Regions from separate parts of the Lelliottia jeotgali genome, predicted to be linked through region 3. Evidence: predicted binding sites of a transcription regulator. Region 3 holds the regulator's gene; each other region holds the start of a gene.
What was found. Region 3 encodes PurR, which represses purine synthesis genes. Its sites were predicted from a motif close to CANGCAAACGTTTGCNTG; they were not measured.
Positions count from the first base shown of each region.

Region 1 (5,973 bases), 680 kb from region 3:
AAAGTGGTGCGTGAAGCGCTCGAAACGTTCATGAAAGAAAAGATCGATGAAAGTTTGTGGGATGCGCTGAGTGGACGTCTTGATTTCTGCAACCTCGACGTCAATGACACCAAAGCATTTGGCCGTCTGGGCAAAATGCTGGACCAGGAAAACCGCGTCACGATCAACTATTTCGCCATGCCGCCAAGCACCTTTGGCGCGATCTGCAAAGGCCTGGGCGAAGCGAAGCTCAACGCCAAGCCTGCGCGTGTCGTCATGGAAAAACCGCTGGGCACCTCGCTTGCCACTTCCCGCGAAATCAATGACCAGGTGGGTGAGTACTTCGAAGAGTGCCAGGTTTACCGTATCGACCACTATCTGGGTAAAGAGACGGTTCTGAACCTGCTGGCCCTGCGTTTCGCGAACTCCCTGTTTGCCAACAACTGGGACAACCGCACTATCGATCACGTCGAAATTACCGTGGCTGAAGAAGTGGGCATCGAAGGGCGTTGGGGTTACTTTGACCAGGCCGGCCAGATGCGCGACATGATTCAGAACCACCTGCTGCAAATCCTGTGCATGATCGCCATGTCTCCGCCGTCTGACCTGTCAGCGGACAACATTCGCGACGAAAAGGTGAAAGTGCTGAAATCTCTGCGTCGTATCGATCGCTCGAATGTACGTGAGAAAACCGTTCGCGGTCAGTACACCGCTGGTTTCGCGCAGGGCAAAAAAGTCCCTGGCTACCTGGAAGAAGAGGGTGCGAACAAGACCAGCAACACCGAAACGTTTGTGGCGATCCGCGTTGATATCGATAACTGGCGCTGGGCGGGTGTTCCGTTCTACCTGCGCACCGGTAAACGTCTGCCGACCAAATGTTCTGAAGTGGTGGTTTATTTCAAAAACCCAGAGCTGAACCTGTTCAAAGAGTCCTGGCAGGAACTGCCGCAGAACAAGCTGACTATCCGTTTGCAGCCTGATGAAGGCGTGGATATTCAGGTGCTGAACAAAGTGCCGGGTCTGGATCATAAGCACAACCTGCAGACCACCAAGCTGGACCTGAGCTACTCCGAAACCTTTAACGAAACGCACCTGGCCGATGCTTACGAGCGTCTGCTGCTCGAAACCATGCGTGGTATTCAGGCGCTGTTCGTGCGTCGTGATGAAGTGGAAGAAGCCTGGAAATGGGTCGACTCCATTACTGAAGCCTGGGCCGCCGATCAGGATGCGCCTAAACCGTATCAGGCAGGCACCTGGGGACCGGTCGCTTCAGTGGCGATGATCACCCGCGATGGTCGTTCCTGGAACGAGTTCGAGTAAGCCGGAAGCTAATCCGAACGGGTTATTTTACCGGTAACATGATCTAACACAGATTGTGGCACAATTTTTAAGCATTTAAGCTCCACGTGGATTCACCCGTGGAGCTTTTTTTATTACACTGGCTGCAGCGATTTTGCCCCCGAGCTACGGACCGCAAGCGTTTCAGCCTTGTTAATACAAGCGATTCACCTTGTTAACTCCCGAGCCAGGACAGATAAATTAGAGGAGCTTCTATGAATCCTGTATTGTTACGCGTAACACAACGCATTACTGAGCGCTCAAAAGAGACGCGTTCTGCCTACCTCGCCCGCATCCAGCAGGCGAAGACCGATACGGTACATCGTTCGCAACTCGCTTGCGGTAACCTGGCCCACGGTTTCGCCGCCTGCCAGCCGGACGATAAAGCCTCGCTGAAAAGCATGCTGCGTAACAATATTGCGATCATCACCTCCTACAACGATATGCTCTCCGCCCATCAGCCATATGAACACTACCCGGAAATTATCCGCAAAGCGCTGCACAGCGCCAATGCGGTCGGGCAAGTTGCGGGCGGTGTGCCCGCCATGTGTGACGGTGTGACCCAGGGCCAGGACGGAATGGAACTGTCCCTGTTGAGCCGTGAAATTATCGCGATGTCCGCGGCGGTGGGGCTGTCCCACAATATGTTTGACGGTGCCCTGTACCTCGGTGTTTGCGACAAGATTGTCCCAGGTCTGGCGATGGCGGCGTTGTCATTCGGCCATTTACCCGCCATCTTTGTCCCGTCTGGCCCGATGGCGAGTGGTTTACCGAATAAAGAAAAAGTCCGCATCCGTCAGCTGTACGCCGAAGGCAAAGTGGATCGCAGCGCACTGCTGGAAGCCGAAGCCGCGTCATATCACGCCGCGGGTACCTGTACGTTTTACGGTACTGCCAACACCAACCAGATGGTGGTGGAGTTCATGGGGATGCAGCTACCTGGTTCGTCGTTCGTTCAGCCGGATGCTCCGCTGCGTCAGGCGCTGACCGAAGCCGCCGCACGCCAGGTGACGCGTCTGACCGGCAACGGCAACGAGTGGATGCCGCTGGGTAAAATGGTCGACGAAAAAGTGATCGTCAACGGGATCGTCGCGTTGCTGGCGACCGGCGGTTCCACCAACCACACCATGCATCTGGTGGCGATGGCGCGTGCGGCGGGTATACAGATCAATTGGGATGATTTCTCCGATCTGTCAGAAATTGTGCCGCTGATGGCGCGTCTCTACCCGAACGGCCCGGCAGATATCAACCACTTCCAGGCGGCGGGCGGCGTACCGGTGCTGATCCGCGAGCTGCTGAAAGGCGGGCTGCTGCATGAAGACGTCAATACGGTGGCCGGTTTTGGCCTGCAACGTTACACCCTGGAGCCGTGGCTGAACGATGGCCAGCTCGACTGGCGCGAAGGCGCGCAGGATTCTCTCGATGAGCAGGTTATCGCCACTTTCGCGAAGCCATTCTCCCATCACGGCGGCACCAAAGTGCTGAGCGGAAACCTCGGTCGCGCGGTGATGAAAACCTCCGCAGTGCCGGTTGAAAACCAGATTGTCGAAGCTCCTGCGGTGATTTTCGAAAGCCAGCACGACGTGCTGCCGGCCTTCGAAGCCGGTCTGCTGAACAAAGACTGCGTGGTGGTCGTTCGCCATCAGGGACCAAAAGCCAACGGCATGCCAGAATTACATAAACTTATGCCACCACTTGGTGTATTATTGGACCGCTGTTTCAAAATTGCGTTGGTTACCGATGGACGACTCTCTGGCGCATCAGGTAAAGTGCCATCAGCGATCCACGTCACTCCCGAAGCTTACGACGGTGGGTTACTGGCGAAAGTCCGCGATGGCGATATTATCCGCGTCAATGGCCAGACAGGCGAACTGACCCTGCTGGTGGATGAAGCCGAACTGGCAGCCCGTAAGCCGCATATTCCTGACCTGAGCGCGTCGCGTGTGGGAACAGGACGCGAAATGTTCAGTGCACTGCGCGAGAAACTCTCCGGTGCTGAGCAGGGCGCAACCTGTATTACGTTTTAAGACGACAAGAATTAACGATCTGGCGAGAGAAAAACACTGATGAAAAACTGGAAAACAAGTGCAGAAGCAATCCTGACAACTGGCCCGGTAGTGCCGGTTATCGTGGTGAACAAACTGGAGCATGCCGTCCCAATGGCGAAAGCGCTGGTTGCAGGTGGTGTTCGTGTTCTGGAAGTCACACTGCGTACCGCTTGCGCGATGGACGCGATTCGCGCTATCGCGAAAGAAGTGCCGGATGCGATTATCGGTGCCGGTACGGTTCTGAATCCACAGCAACTGGCGGAAGTGACTGAAGCGGGTGCACAGTTCGCCATCAGTCCAGGCCTGACCGAGCCGCTGCTGAAAGCCGCAACAGAAGGCACTATTCCGTTGATCCCTGGGATCAGCACCGTGTCCGAGCTGATGCTGGGTATGGATTACGGCCTGAAAGAGTTCAAATTCTTCCCGGCTGAAGCTAACGGCGGCACCAAAGCGTTGCAGGCGATCGCGGGTCCGTTCTCTCAGGTGCGTTTCTGCCCAACGGGTGGCATCTCTCCAGCGAACTACCGTGACTACCTGGCGCTGAAAAGCGTTCTGTGTATCGGTGGCTCCTGGCTGGTCCCGGCGGATGCGCTGGAAGCGGGCGACTGGGATCGCATTACTAAGCTGGCGCGTGAAGCGGTTGAAGGCGCGAAGTAATATCCGTCGTTAAACTCTGAAAAGTAGGCCGGGTAAGCGTCAGCGCCACCCGGCTTTTTTTATCCCTTCACACTGACGGCCTGCGCTGCATTTTTCGCTCGCTCAACCGCACTTTCCACGCTTTCACCTGTGGCTAACGCCACGCCCAGACGACGGCTTCCATCAATTTCCGGTTTACCAAACAGACGCAGCTGCAAACCCGCGCCGACAGCGGCTTCAACGTTTCTGAAGGTCACATTCTGACTGGTTAGCTGCGGCAGGATCACGGCGGAAGCCGCCGGGCCATACTGACGGACGCCGCCGACTGGCAAGCCGAGGAATGCGCGCACGTGAAGGGCAAATTCCGAAAGATCCTGTGAAATCAGCGTCACCATCCCGGTGTCGTGCGGACGTGGCGAGACTTCACTGAAAATCACCTCATCACCGCAGACGAACAGCTCAACGCCAAACAGACCGTAACCGCCCAGCGCCAGCACCACTTTACGGGCCATCTCCTGCGCGCGCTCCAGCGCCAGTTGACTCATCTGCTGCGGCTGCCAGGACTCACGATAATCGCCATCTTCCTGACGATGACCAATCGGGTCGCAGAAATGCACGCCGTCCACCGCGCTGACCGTCAGCAGGGTGATTTCGAAATCAAACTTCACTACGCCTTCAACGATGATGCGCCCGGCACCCGCGCGGCCGCCTTGTTGGGCGTAATCCCACGCCTTATCAAGTGCGGATGCGTCACGGATAAAGCTCTGGCCTTTGCCGGAGGAGCTCATCACCGGCTTAATGATGCAAGGGTAACCAATTTGTTCCACGGCCTGCAGGAAATCGTCTTTTCCATCGGCAAAGCGGTAGCGTGATGTGGGAATCGCTAACTCTTCTGCGGCTAAACGGCGAATGCCTTCCCGGTTCATGGTCAGTTTTGCCGCTCGGGCGCAAGGGACTACGCGCTGTCCTTCGTGCTCCAGGGCAATCAGTGTATCGGTGGCGATAGCTTCGATTTCCGGGACCACATAATCAGGTTTTTCCTGCTCAATCAGTGCGTGAAGGGCATCACCGTCGAGCATATTGATCACGTATGAGCGGTGTGCCACGTGCATGGCGGGCGCATCGGCATACCGATCGACGGCGATCACTTCTACGCCCAGGCGCTGGCACTCAATAGCCACTTCTTTTCCCAGTTCGCCTGAACCCAACAGCATGACGCGCGTCGCGGCTGGACGCAGTGCAGTTCCTAAAAGAGTCATAAATTCCCCCTGAAAAAGTTGCGCGCAGTATAAACGAAAACGTTTGCGTCTGTCTTCCCTCAGAAGCTAGCGTGATGATGTGCCCGGGAAATTTGCGCTTCTTTAGTGCCGACAGACATTTCCTGACATCACCTCGCATAGGCTGTAACCATTGCGAACCGTTAAGTGGGGAAAATCATGTCAGGCTGGTTGAATCAATTGCAGTCCATGTTAGGTCAGAAAGCGTCGTCAACGGGCGGAGAGGGGCTGAGTAAGCTGCTGGTGCCTGGAGCGCTCGGCGGGCTGGCAGGCCTGCTGGTAGCCAATAAATCCTCGCGTAAATTGCTGGCGAAATACGGCACCGGCGCGTTGCTGGCGGGTGGCGGAGCCATTGCCGGAACGATGTTGTGGAACAAATACAAAGATAAAGTGCGCACCGCCCATCAGGATGAGCCGCAGTTTGGTCAGCAGGTTACGCCGATGGATTTGCGAACCGAACGACTGATTCTGGCGCTGGTGTTTGCCGCCAAAAGCGACGGGCATATTGATGACAAAGAACGCGCCGCTATCGAACAGCAAATGCGCGAAGCGGGTGTTGAACAGCAGGGCCGGGCGCTGGTGGCGCAGGCGATTGAACAACCGCTGGACCCAAACCGTCTGGCGCAAAGTGTGAAAAACGAGGAAGAGGCGCTTGAGCTTTATTTCCTGAGTGCAGCGGCTATCGATATCGATCA
Region 1 covers NZ_JAENMQ010000001.1:700,591-706,563, reverse strand. Annotated here, with positions in the region: gene zwf (glucose-6-phosphate dehydrogenase) at 1-1,299, shown strand, start outside; gene edd (phosphogluconate dehydratase) at 1,533-3,344, shown strand; gene kdgA (bifunctional 4-hydroxy-2-oxoglutarate aldolase/2-dehydro-3-deoxy-phosphogluconate aldolase) at 3,384-4,022, shown strand; gene purT (formate-dependent phosphoribosylglycinamide formyltransferase) at 4,082-5,260, opposite strand; gene JBO43_RS03410 (tellurite resistance TerB family protein) at 5,438-5,973, shown strand, end outside.
Region 1: the regulator PurR is predicted to act here: its motif matches at 5,293-5,310, upstream of purT (formate-dependent phosphoribosylglycinamide formyltransferase).

Region 2 (5,973 bases), 1.3 Mb from region 3:
ACATCCTGCAGGGGATTGGCGGAGAGAAAAATATACTTCGTCTTGAAAACTGCATGACGCGCGTGCGGGTAGAAGTGCAGGACGACGGCCAGCTCGATCTGGCTCGTCTGAAAAAGCTCTCCGGCGTCAGCGGCTACGTGAAGCAGGGTGCACAGCACCAGCTGATTGTCGGGCCAGGCAAAGCCGCGCAGGTGGTGGATGCGATGCGTGCGTTGATGACAGGGGAAAGCGCAGAAGTATTAGGCGATGTCGATCGCAATAAAGCGCAGGCCAAAGCCAAATACAAAGCCCCGATGAGCGATGCGCTGCGACAGCTGGCTAACGTTTTTATTCCTCTGATCCCGGCGTTTATCGCCTCCGGCCTGATTACCGGTATTATCAACATCCTTAAACGCCCGGATATTGTCGGTGATTTTGCGACCCACTATCCAAATATGCTCGGCATTCTGGGCATTTTCGGCAGTGCAGTGTTTGCCATCATGAACATCCTCGTCGGTGTCAACGCGGCGAAAGTTTACGGCGGCTCGATGGCGATGGGCGGCGTGATGGCGGGGATCCTCTCCAGCCCGCAGCTGGCGCAAATCACCCTGTTTGGCGCGGCGCTCCAGCCTGGGCGCGGTGGTGTCATCGCGGTACTGCTGGTGGTCGCTCTGATGTGCTGGATCGAAAAAAGGCTGAGGAATCTTCTGCCAGGCTCGATTGAGTTGATCCTCAACCCGCTGCTGACGACGCTGATTACCGGTACCATCGCGATTGTGGCGTTGCAGCCGCTGGGCGGCCTGATCTCCGAGGCGATTGCCCACGGGGCGACGATGGCCATTGATCGCGGCGGATTGATGGTTGGGGCAGTACTGTCGGGCACTTTCCTGCCGCTGGTGCTCACCGGGCTGCATCAGGGGCTGGTGCCGATTCACGTCGAGCTGGTCCAGGCGCATGGCTACAACGCGCTGCTGCCGATCCTGTCGATGGCAGGGATGGGGCAAGTCGGTGCGGCGGTTGCCATCCTGATGAAAACCCGTAACGCGCGCCTTAAAAAAGTCATCAAAGGCGCGTTGCCCGTGGGATTATTGGGCATCGGCGAGCCGCTCATTTTCGGCGTCACGCTGCCGCTCGGTAAGCCATTCCTCGCTGCCTGTCTGGGTGGGGCGGCCGGTGGGGCGCTGATCAGTTTCTGGAAAGTGGCGACGGTTATTACCTTTGGCATCTCCGGTTTACCGCTGGCATTAACCATCGTGACCGGAAAAGTCATGCTCTATCTGTTAGGCTGTTTGGTAGCAATCATCGCCGGGTTCCTGTTTACCAGGCTGTTAGGATTCAACGATCCAGAGGAGTAAGGTTTGGTTAATCACGAGCGCCGCGTTGTCTTTTTCGATTTGGATGGAACGCTACATCAGCAGGATATGTTTGGCACATTTATGCGCTATCTGTTGCGTCGCCAGCCTTTAAACGCACTGCTCGTGCTACCTCTTTTACCGGTTATCGGGATTGCGATGTTGATCAAAGGCCGCGCGGCGAGATGGCCAATGAGCCTGCTACTGTGGGGTTGCACCTTTGGTCACAGCGACGCGCGACTCAACCAGCTTGTGCAGGATTTCGTCCACTGGTTTCGCGGGCATGTCACCGCGTTTCCGGTGGTTCAGGATCGCCTGACGCAATATCTTAACGCCAACGACGCCGATATCTGGCTGATTACCGGCTCGCCGCAGCCGCTGGTGGAGCAGGTCTATTTCGACACCCCCTGGCTGCCGCGCGTCAATCTTATTGCCACTCAAATGGGACGTGCATATGGCGGCTGGGTGTTGACTCTGCGCTGTCTGGGCCATGAGAAAGTGGTGCAACTGGAAAAAAAAATCGGCACGCCGCTGCGTCTTTACAGTGGCTACAGCGACAGCAAGCAGGACAACCCGCTGCTCTACTTCTGCCAGCACCGTTGGCGCGTTACGCCGTCGGGCGAACTTCAGCAACTGGAATAGTGTTAACCATAACGGGTGTGTATAATGCCGCCCGCTTTCCAACTGGAGTACCTTTCGTTGTCTGACCTTGAACTCAACCATGAATACTGGATGCGCCACGCGCTCACACTGGCTAAACGCGCCTGGGATGAGGGCGAAGTGCCCGTGGGTGCCGTTCTGGTGCATAACAATCAGGTGATTGGCGAAGGGTGGAACCGTCCAATTGGTCGCCACGATCCTACTGCGCATGCGGAAATCATGGCTCTGCGTCAGGGCGGGTTGGTATTACAGAACTATCGACTGCTCGATACCACGCTGTACGTCACCCTCGAACCCTGTGTGATGTGCTCCGGGGCGATGGTCCATAGCCGCATCGGCACGCTGGTGTACGGTGCGCGGGATGAAAAAACCGGCGCGGCGGGATCATTAATGGACGTCCTTGGGCATCCGGGCATGAACCATCAGGTGCAGATTATCGGTGGGGTGCTTGCACCAGACTGTTCGGGGCTATTAAGCGATTTCTTTCGAATGCGCCGTCAGCAGAAAAAGCAACAAAAGGCAGAATTGAAGTCGTCGGGTGATTAAGCTCATTCGGTGACACCACCGGATAGCTTTGCGCCAGCTGCTGCGCCTCAATCACCTCTTTCTCTTTCTCGAGCAAATACCCTTCCAGGCTTATCTGATATTTACGGATATTTTCCACATACGCGTAGGCCTCATGCCCGCGCGCATAGCCGTAGGTCAGCTTATTGTACCAGGGCTTTTGGCTTAACAGCGGCAGGCGCTGTTTGACGTCAGACCAACTGTCGGGATTCCCTTTGGTTTTGGCCGTCAGCGCCCGCGCGTCGAGCATGTGCGCGTAGCCCATGTTGTACGCCGCCAGCGCAAACCAGATCCGTTCTTCTTCCGGCACCGTGTCCGGCACTTTCGCCATCATATCCTGCAGATAACGCGCCCCACCGCTGATGCTCTGTTCGGCATCGGTACGATCCGTCAGGCCAAGGCTTTGCGCCGTGTTTTTGGTGAGCATCATCAGACCGCGTACGCCGGTCGGTGAAGTCGCCTGCGCGTCCCAGTGCGATTCCTGATACGAAATCGCCGCCAGCAAACGCCAGTCGATCTCCTGGGCATATTTCTCAAACAGCGGCTGGAGATCGGGCAGCACGCTGTCCACCGCGCGCAGGAAGCTGCGGGTATCGACGTAATCAAAATCGCCACCGTGACCGAGGTATTTCTCCTCCAGCCGTGCAAGCGTGCCGTCTTCGTTCATCGAATTGAAGAAATCGAGCATTGCGGCGGACAGGGTTTGATCCTCGTCGAGAGGGCTAAACCAGGTCACGGGCTGTTCGTCGGTTACGTCCAGCGCCACAGCAATCTCCGGGTGCACGCGCTGGAACAAGCTGATCGCCACCGAATCGGCGATGGTGTAGGCCAGCTTTTTATCTTTTACCTGCTCCAGCAGAGCTGAAGTACCGAGTTTTTCATCGACCTTCCAGCTGAGATCGGGGAATTTCTTCTCTTTCAGCGAACGCAGGTCGTCAATTACCACATGCCCGGGCGCGATAGTGAGCTGCTGATCGGTCAGATTGGCAAGAGTGCGAGGGCGCAAATTTCCGACGCGATACACTAGCTGCTGTGAAACGGAATAGTAGGTCGGCCCCGGCTGATAGCTCTTGCTGCGTTCGCTGTTATAGACCAGGCCGGCGGCCAGCATATCCGCATCGTCGTTATCCAGATCGTCGAACAGCTGGCTAATGTTCTGGCGCACGGTGATTTTGAGCTTCACGCCCAGATAGTCGGCAAACTGCTGCGCCAGCTCATAATCGAGACCGGTGATTTTGCCGTTCACGTTGTTGTAGGTCAGCGGAGAGCTGATGGTACTGACGCGCAGTTCCCCCCGCGATTGGATCGCGGCGATACGGTTTTCGGCTTTGCCGAACCAGGGGATAGAAGGCCAGAGGGCCGCTGCCAGCAGCAGTGTAACAATGCCGATGAGCAGATAATTAATCTTTAATTTTTTCAATTAGTTAATTCTCTGCGCCGTGCGTTGCCTCAGTGTGCTGTAGCCATGTTGATTATAAGGTTTGCCATTGATTGAGCGGCATTTTGCGCAAACTTGCGTCAGTTGGCAACAAATTAGAGAGACAGGTCACACCTATGGATAAAAATGCGAGATGATTTTATTTCGACGCAAACGGTTTCGTCGGCGCTCAGGATTCTCTATAATGACGCCCGTTTTCCCCTTGCGCACACTGTAAGCGCCTCAGGCGCTTCGAAGACGAGAGACTTATGATGGAAATTCTGCGTGGTTCGCCTGCACTGTCTGCCTTCCGTATCAACAAACTGCTGGCACGTTTTCAGGCAGCCGACCTTCCGGTAAGCAATATTTACGCTGAGTATGTCCATTTTGCTGACCTGAATGCTCCCTTAAATGCACAGCAGCGCGAGCAGCTTGAACGTCTGCTCAAGTATGGCCCGAGCCTGAGCAGCCATACGCCAACCGGCAAACTGGTCCTTGCAACGCCTCGCCCTGGTACCATCTCCCCCTGGTCTTCTAAAGCCACTGACATCGCCCACAACTGCGGCCTGAGCCAGATCAATCGTCTGGAACGCGGAGTGGCGTATTACGTTGAAGCCTCGACCCTGACCGCTGAACAGTGGCAGACGGTTACCGCTGAACTGCACGACCGCATGATGGAGAGCGTCTTCGCCTCTCTGGATGACGCAGAAAAACTCTTCTCTCACCATCAGCCTGCGCCGGTACAGAGCGTGGATCTGCTGGGTGAAGGCCGTCAGGCCCTGATTGATGCCAACCTGCGTTTGGGTCTGGCACTGGCAGATGACGAGATTGATTACCTGCAGGATGCGTTCGTGAAGTTGAACCGCAATCCGAACGACATCGAACTCTATATGTTCGCGCAGGCCAACTCTGAACACTGCCGTCATAAGATTTTCAACGCCGACTGGATTATCGACGGCGAAGAACAGCCGAAGTCGCTGTTCAAGATGATCAAAAACACCATGGAAAAAACGCCTGACCACGTTCTGTCTGCTTATAAGGACAACGCGGCGGTGATGGAAGGTTCCGAGGTAGGCCGCTTCTTCGCCGACCGCGAAGCAGGGCGCTATGACTTCCATCAGGAGCCTGCGCATATCCTGATGAAAGTGGAAACACACAACCACCCGACGGCGATTTCTCCGTGGCCGGGTGCGGCGACAGGTTCTGGCGGCGAAATCCGTGACGAAGGGGCAACCGGACGCGGTGCAAAACCCAAAGCGGGCCTGGTCGGTTTCTCCGTCTCCAACCTGCGTATTCCTGGCTTTGAACAGCCGTGGGAAGAAGATTTCGGTAAGCCGGAGCGTATCGTCACCGCGCTCGACATCATGACCGACGGCCCGTTGGGCGGCGCGGCGTTTAACAACGAATTTGGTCGCCCGGCCCTGAACGGCTACTTCCGTACCTACGAAGAAAAAGTCGACAGCCACAACGGCGAAGAGCTGCGCGGCTATCACAAGCCGATCATGCTGGCGGGCGGGATCGGCAACATCCGCGCCGATCACGTGCAGAAAGGTGAGATCACCGTCGGCGCGAAGCTGATCGTCCTCGGTGGCCCGGCGATGAACATCGGTCTGGGCGGCGGGGCGGCCTCTTCGATGGCATCCGGCCAGTCTGACGCGGATCTCGATTTCGCCTCCGTGCAGCGCGACAACCCGGAAATGGAACGTCGCTGCCAGGAAGTGATCGACCGCTGCTGGCAGCTCGGCGACGCCAACCCGATTCTGTTCATCCACGACGTCGGCGCGGGCGGTCTGTCTAACGCCATGCCGGAACTGGTGAGCGACGGCGGACGCGGCGGTAAATTCAACCTGCGCGACATCCTGAGCGATGAGCCAGGCATGAGCCCGCTGGAAATCTGGTGTAACGAATCTCAGGAACGCTATGTGCTGGCGGTTTCTCCGGATCAGCTGCCGCTGTTCGACGAACTGTGCCGCCGCGAGCGCGCGCCGTACGCGGTCATCG
Region 2 covers NZ_JAENMQ010000001.1:1,346,764-1,352,736, reverse strand. Annotated here, with positions in the region: gene JBO43_RS06320 (PTS transporter subunit EIIC) at 1-1,334, shown strand, start outside; gene yfhb (phosphatidylglycerophosphatase C) at 1,338-1,973, shown strand; gene tadA (tRNA adenosine(34) deaminase TadA) at 1,998-2,537, shown strand; gene mltF (membrane-bound lytic murein transglycosylase MltF) at 2,425-3,975, opposite strand; gene purL (phosphoribosylformylglycinamidine synthase) at 4,242-5,973, shown strand, end outside.
Region 2: the regulator PurR is predicted to act here: its motif matches at 4,140-4,157, upstream of purL (phosphoribosylformylglycinamidine synthase).

Region 3 (5,973 bases):
AACGCGCGGCGAAATTCAGCGATGAGATCGGCGGGCATTTAATGTCGGGCCATATTATGACCACCGCTGAAGTGTCGAAAATCCTGACCTCGGAAAATAACCGTCAGATCTGGTTTAAAGTGCAGGATGCCTCATTAATGAAATACATTCTGTATAAAGGATTTATTGGCGTGGATGGGATTAGTCTGACGGTAGGTGAAGTGACCCCGACGCGTTTCTGCGTGCATTTAATTCCAGAAACCTTACAGCGCACGACCCTTGGCGCGAAAAAACTCGGCCATCGGATTAATATCGAAATTGATCCGCAGACCCAGGCGGTCGTGGATACCGTTGAGCGGGTTCTGGCGGCGAAAGAACTGGCAAGTAAATTGACGGCGCAAGACGAATAAAATAAACCCCGGATATCCGGGGGTTATTCATTGAAGATGACCTCGTTTGTTGCCGGGTGGCGCTGCGCTTACCCGGCCTACAAAACAACAAATTTCCCGGTTTTGTAGGCCCGTGCAAACGAAGTGCCGCCGGGCGATTTTCATTCACCGCGCCACGCGCAATCCATGCTCTACACCACGGCTAAACACCACCTGCCATAGCTGAATATCCCGCGCGCGAAATGCCCCTGCGCAGGCATTCAGGTAATAGCTGAACATCCGTTTGAAGCGTTCCGAATAGTTATCAGCGATTTCTGGCCATGCGGCCTGAAAACGTGAATGCCAGGCCATGAGAGTTGTGTCGTAGTCTGCGCCAAAGTTGTGCCAGTCTTCGACTATAAAGTGCGACTCACTGGCATCGGCAATCTGGCGAACGGAGGGCAGGCAGCCGTTCGGGAAGATGTATTTGTTGATCCACGGGTCAACCGAATGGTCCGTCTTTTTGGAACCGATAGTGTGTAGCAGGAAAATCCCCTCGGGTTTCAGGTTGCGGTCGGCAACCGTGAAATAGGTACTGTAGTTCTTCGGCCCTACGTGCTCAAACATCCCCACCGAGACAATACGGTCAAACTGGTCATCGAGGTCACGATAATCTTGCAGCAGAATGGTCACATCCAGCCCGGCGCAGCGCTCTTGCGCCATTTTTTGTTGCTCGGCGGAAATGGTCACGCCGACGACGCTGACGCCATAATTTTTGGCCATATAATACGCCAGTCCACCCCAGCCGCAGCCGATATCCAGGACCCTCATGCCGGGCTGAAGCTGCAGCTTTTCGCAGATTAAACGCAGTTTAGCCTGCTGTGCATCTTCGAGAGTGGTAGCGTCTTTCCAGTAGGCACAGGAATATTGCATGAAGGGATCAAGCATGCGGCTGAAAAGATCGTTACCCAGATCGTAATGTTCTTTGCCGACAATCCATGCCCGCTTTTTACTTTGCAGATTGAGCAATCGCGCAGAGGCGATACGCAGGGTATCTTTCAGGCGGTGAGGGAGCTGGTTTTCCAGCCCAGCGCGCAGAACGTTATGGAAAAACATATCCAGCCGTTCGCAATCCCACCAGCCGTCCATGTAGCTCTCGCCCAGACCGAGCGAACCTTCCTGCAGAACGCGTTTGAAAAAATCGGGGTGTTTTACCTGAATATCGGAGGGGGCAGACCCGTTAATCGCGACGCCCGCCCGACCCAGTAATTCATTGACGATCCGAAACCAGTCATTGTCCCGGACATTGACTTCTTCTATACACGATGAACTCATAGCTTCTCCATCACCTGCTGTGATCAGAACCTTCAAACAGCGTAGCCGTTTTTTATGGTTTGTGAGAAATCCCACGGTTTTTCCGTGAGGCTAATATCCGACGTAGAACAGAGGAAGGGAGATAACCCTTACCGAAAGGCCTTCCATGGTAAAACGGGAGCACTCCGGCTCCCGTTAACACATAATATTTATCGTATTTGTGTGAAGCAAATTTAGTATAGGCCGCAAAAATCGGTGATTCAACAGAAAGTTATTAGCAGCCTAATCACTGAAATGTCACATAATTGCTGGCGCGATTATGCCCGAGAGGATTCTGTCTGCGAAGTGACGTCAGACGAGTCCTGTGCCGAAGACTGCATGCGATAACCCAGCGCGGCGAGCAGTACGGTGGCGAGCATCACGCTGGTCGTTGTCATCAGCGGCGTGGCGATAAGCGCTGAAACAATCAAACTTGCCAGGAAACACAGCCCCAGTTGCAGGGTATTTTGCAGCGCAGCGGCGCGACCTGTCGCATGAGGGAACGGACGCAGCGCCTGAGCTACCACGATAGGGTAGATTGCACCGTTCGCCACCGCCATCACGCAGAAGGGGATCAGAATTTCAGTCAGCCCAACGTGCGGGATAAAGCCAACGGCCCAGGTCGCAATGACGCTGATTGCGAAGAGTACCAACAGCCACGGCAGCATCTGCTGTCCCTGCCATTTTTGCAGCGCCGCGCGGCAGCCGTAACCGCCGACCAGGAACGCGATGGTCTGCGGAACATAGCTCAGGCCGATCACCGCCGGACTGTAGCCCATGTCATGCAGAATAAACGGCGAACCGGTCAGCCACGCGAAGAAGCTGGCGGAACAAGCGGCGTAAACCAGTACGTTGCCACGATAGGCGCGTGAGCGCAGCAGTGACAGGAAGGTCACGCGGTCATCGTTGTTCTCAGCGGGTTTTGCTGGTGCAGGTTTGAGCGTAAACGCCGGTAACATCAGCACCAGTGTGATGATGAACAGCGTGGCGAAAATCGCCTGCCAGTCAAAGTGCACCAGGATCCAACTGCCGAGCAGGGGCGCCAGCGCCGGTGAAAGACCGACCAGCGGCATAATGGTGGCAAAAATGCGGTTCACGCGTGAGGCGGGATAGTAGTCGGTGACCAGCGCCTGCCAGGTTACGGCGGCCGCACACACCCCGAATGCCTGCACAAAACGTAGCACCAGCAGCCAGGTGGCATCGCGCACCCACAGCATCCCCAGACAGGCGACGGCAAAGATCGCCAGACCTAAAAGTAAAATGGGCTTGCGGCCATAGCGGTCGGAAAGCGGTCCCCACAGCAGCTGCGCTAAGGCAAAACCGGCGAGGAACAGGCTCAGGCTGGCGCTGATCGCGGCGGCAGGCGTCTGTAAATCTTCCTGCATCGCGGCGAACGCAGGCAGATACATATCGGTGGCCAAAAAGCCCAGCACGCTTAAACCGCCGAGCCAGATCAGAAATCCTTTGTTGGGTTGCATTGTTTTTATGTCCTAAAGAGGCAGGTATTCATTGGCGCAAAGTGTAGGGAGTGCAAAGTTCCTTGTGAAACGCTAATATTTGGTGGTTGCATTCAAAAAATTTGCAGGCAAAAAATGTGGTCTGAATATTCGTTAGAAGTGGTGGATGCGGTCGCGCGTAACGGCAGCTTTAGCGGCGCGGCCCAGGAACTGCACCGCGTTCCGTCTGCGGTGAGTTACACTGTGCGCCAGCTTGAAGAGTGGCTGGCGGTTCCGCTGTTTGAACGCCGCCATCGCGATGTCGTGTTGACGCCTGCGGGCGTGTGGTTTTTGAAGGAAGGGCGATCTGTTATCAAAAAAATGATGATCACCCGCGAACAATGTCAGCAGATTGCCAACGGCTGGCGCGGTCATCTCGCCATTGCGGTGGATAACATCGTCAAACCCGAACGCACGCGCCAGATGGTGGTCGATTTCTATCGCCACTTTTCAGACGTTGAGCTGCGCGTGTCGCAGGAGGTGTTCAACGGCGTGTGGGATGCGCTGTCGGACGGCAGGGTAGAGATGGCCATCGGCGCAACGCAGGCGATCCCGGTGGGTGGACGCTATGCGTTTCGGGATATGGGGGCGTTGAGCTGGACCTGCGTCGTCGCCCGCGATCATCCTCTCGCCGCGATAGAAGGGCCGCTGAGCGATGACACGTTGCGCAACTGGCCGTCGCTGGTGCTGGAAGATACGTCGCGATCGCTGCCGAAACGCATCACCTGGCTGCTGGATAACCAACGGCGCGTGGTGGCCCCTGACTGGGAAACCTCGGCGACCTGCCTGTCGGCTGGCTTGTGCGTCGGGATGGTGCCGGTGCATTTCGCACGTCCGCGTATAGATCGCGGCGAATGGGTGGCGTTAACCCTGGAAAACCCGTTCCCGGATGCAGCGTGTTGCCTGACCTGGCAGCAAAACGATATGTCACCGGCGCTGGAATGGCTGCTGGCCTATCTGGGAGATAGCGAAACGCTGAACAGAGAGTGGTTGAAGGAGCCGGAATAACCGGCCCCTCAGAGGCGATTAACGACGATAGTCGCGGAACGGACCGTCAGCGACGGAGCGGCGTTCAATCAGGCGCGGGTGGACTTCAATCGACTGTGACTCTTCACGTTTGCTGACGATGCGGTCCATCAGCATGTTAAAGGCGGTTTCACCCAGCGAGTCTTTCGGCTGGTGAATCGTCGTCAGCGCCGGAGTGAAGTAACGGGCGTTGCGCACGTTATCGTATCCGATTACCGAAATATCCTGCGGCACGCGTAAACCAAGCTCATCTGCTGCGCAAAGTGCGCCCATCGCCATAATATCGCCACCGATAAAGACCGCGGTTGGGCGATGTGACTGGGAGACAATCTGCTGCATCGCGCGATAGCCGGATTCCGGTTCGAAGTCGCCCTGCACGATCCAGTTTTCTGGCACCGTGATCAGCGCTTCTTCCATCGCTTTCATAAAGCCAGCCAGACGACCAGCACCAGTATTACGCTCCAGTGGGCCTGGGATCACGCCGATTTCGCGGTGACCGCGTTCAATCAGGTAACGGCCCGCCATATAGCCACCTTCAAAGGCGTTGTCGTTCACTGAATCGGTGAAATCGGCGCGGGTATCGCCCCAGTCCATGACCACCATAGGGATGTGACGATACTCTTCGAGCATCGACAGCACGGATTCCGGATATTCAGAACACATTACCAGCAGGCCATCGACGCGCTTTTGCGCCATCATCGACAGGTAAGCACGCTGTTTTTCCTGGCTGTTCCAGGCGTTACCCAGGATCAGGGTGTAGCCCTTCTGGAAACAGTTTTTCTCAACCGCTTCGATGATTTCCGCAAAATAGGCGGCTTCGCTGCTGGTCGCCAGCAGTCCGATCGATTTAGTGTGATTCACTTTCAGGCTGCGCGCTACGGCACTTGGGGAGTAGTGCAGTTCTTTGATAGCTGCCCACACGGCGTTGCGCGTCTCTTCCGCAACAAAACGTGTTTTGTTAATTACATGTGATACGGTTGTAGTGGAAACGTTTGCGCGTTTCGCCACATCTTTAATTGTTGCCATTACATGTCACTCCAGACCATATCTTAAACTCCTGAAATACTTAAAGGTAAACGTTTGCCTTCTCTCACCCTTATCTCGCAATGTGAATTGCGATACGCCGGGAAAACGACTCAAAACGTCAGGAGGGGGTCAGTGGCCGGTACGCTTATAAATTTAGCGTGGAATTTTGTCTTATCTTGATGAAAAGGGGAAGCGCAAAAACGGTTATCAGTCTAAATCCAGGAAGATTTTTGGGGTAAACTGTGTAAAAATGAGCAAGCTCACTTTTCGTGGGGTGATTAAAAGGAGAAAAATTGATGAGTGCCGATCTTAAGTTTTCGCTGACCACTACCGTTATTGTGCTGGCTTTGATTGTTGCAGCAGGTCTTACCGCAGCCCTGCACTGATTTAAACGGGGGAGAGTTCTCTCCCTCGTCTCTTCTCCCGATTGTTACTCATCCCGCAAAAATCTTTTGCTAATTTGTTAACTTCTCATTTTTTGTGATTGATGTCATGCTTTTGACATCTTAGTCCCGTGTCGCGCGATGACACGGTTTGCGGAGTTAACAATGAAAATCAACTTTCCCTTGCTGGCCCTGGCGATTGGCGCTTTTGGCATCGGCACTACCGAGTTTTCCCCGATGGGACTCCTGCCGGTGATCGCCAAAGGCGTGGACGTCTCTATTCCGGCAGCGGGTATGCTCATCAGCGCTTATGCGATAGGGGTGATGGTCGGTGCGCCGCTC
Region 3 covers NZ_JAENMQ010000001.1:25,536-31,508, forward strand. Annotated here, with positions in the region: gene JBO43_RS00135 (riboflavin synthase subunit alpha) at 1-389, shown strand, start outside; gene cfa (cyclopropane fatty acyl phospholipid synthase) at 534-1,682, opposite strand; gene punC (purine nucleoside transporter PunC) at 1,979-3,178, opposite strand; gene punR (DNA-binding transcriptional activator PunR) at 3,293-4,204, shown strand; gene purR (HTH-type transcriptional repressor PurR) at 4,223-5,248, opposite strand; gene cydH (cytochrome bd-I oxidase subunit CydH) at 5,545-5,634, shown strand; gene JBO43_RS00165 (MFS transporter) at 5,797-5,973, shown strand, end outside.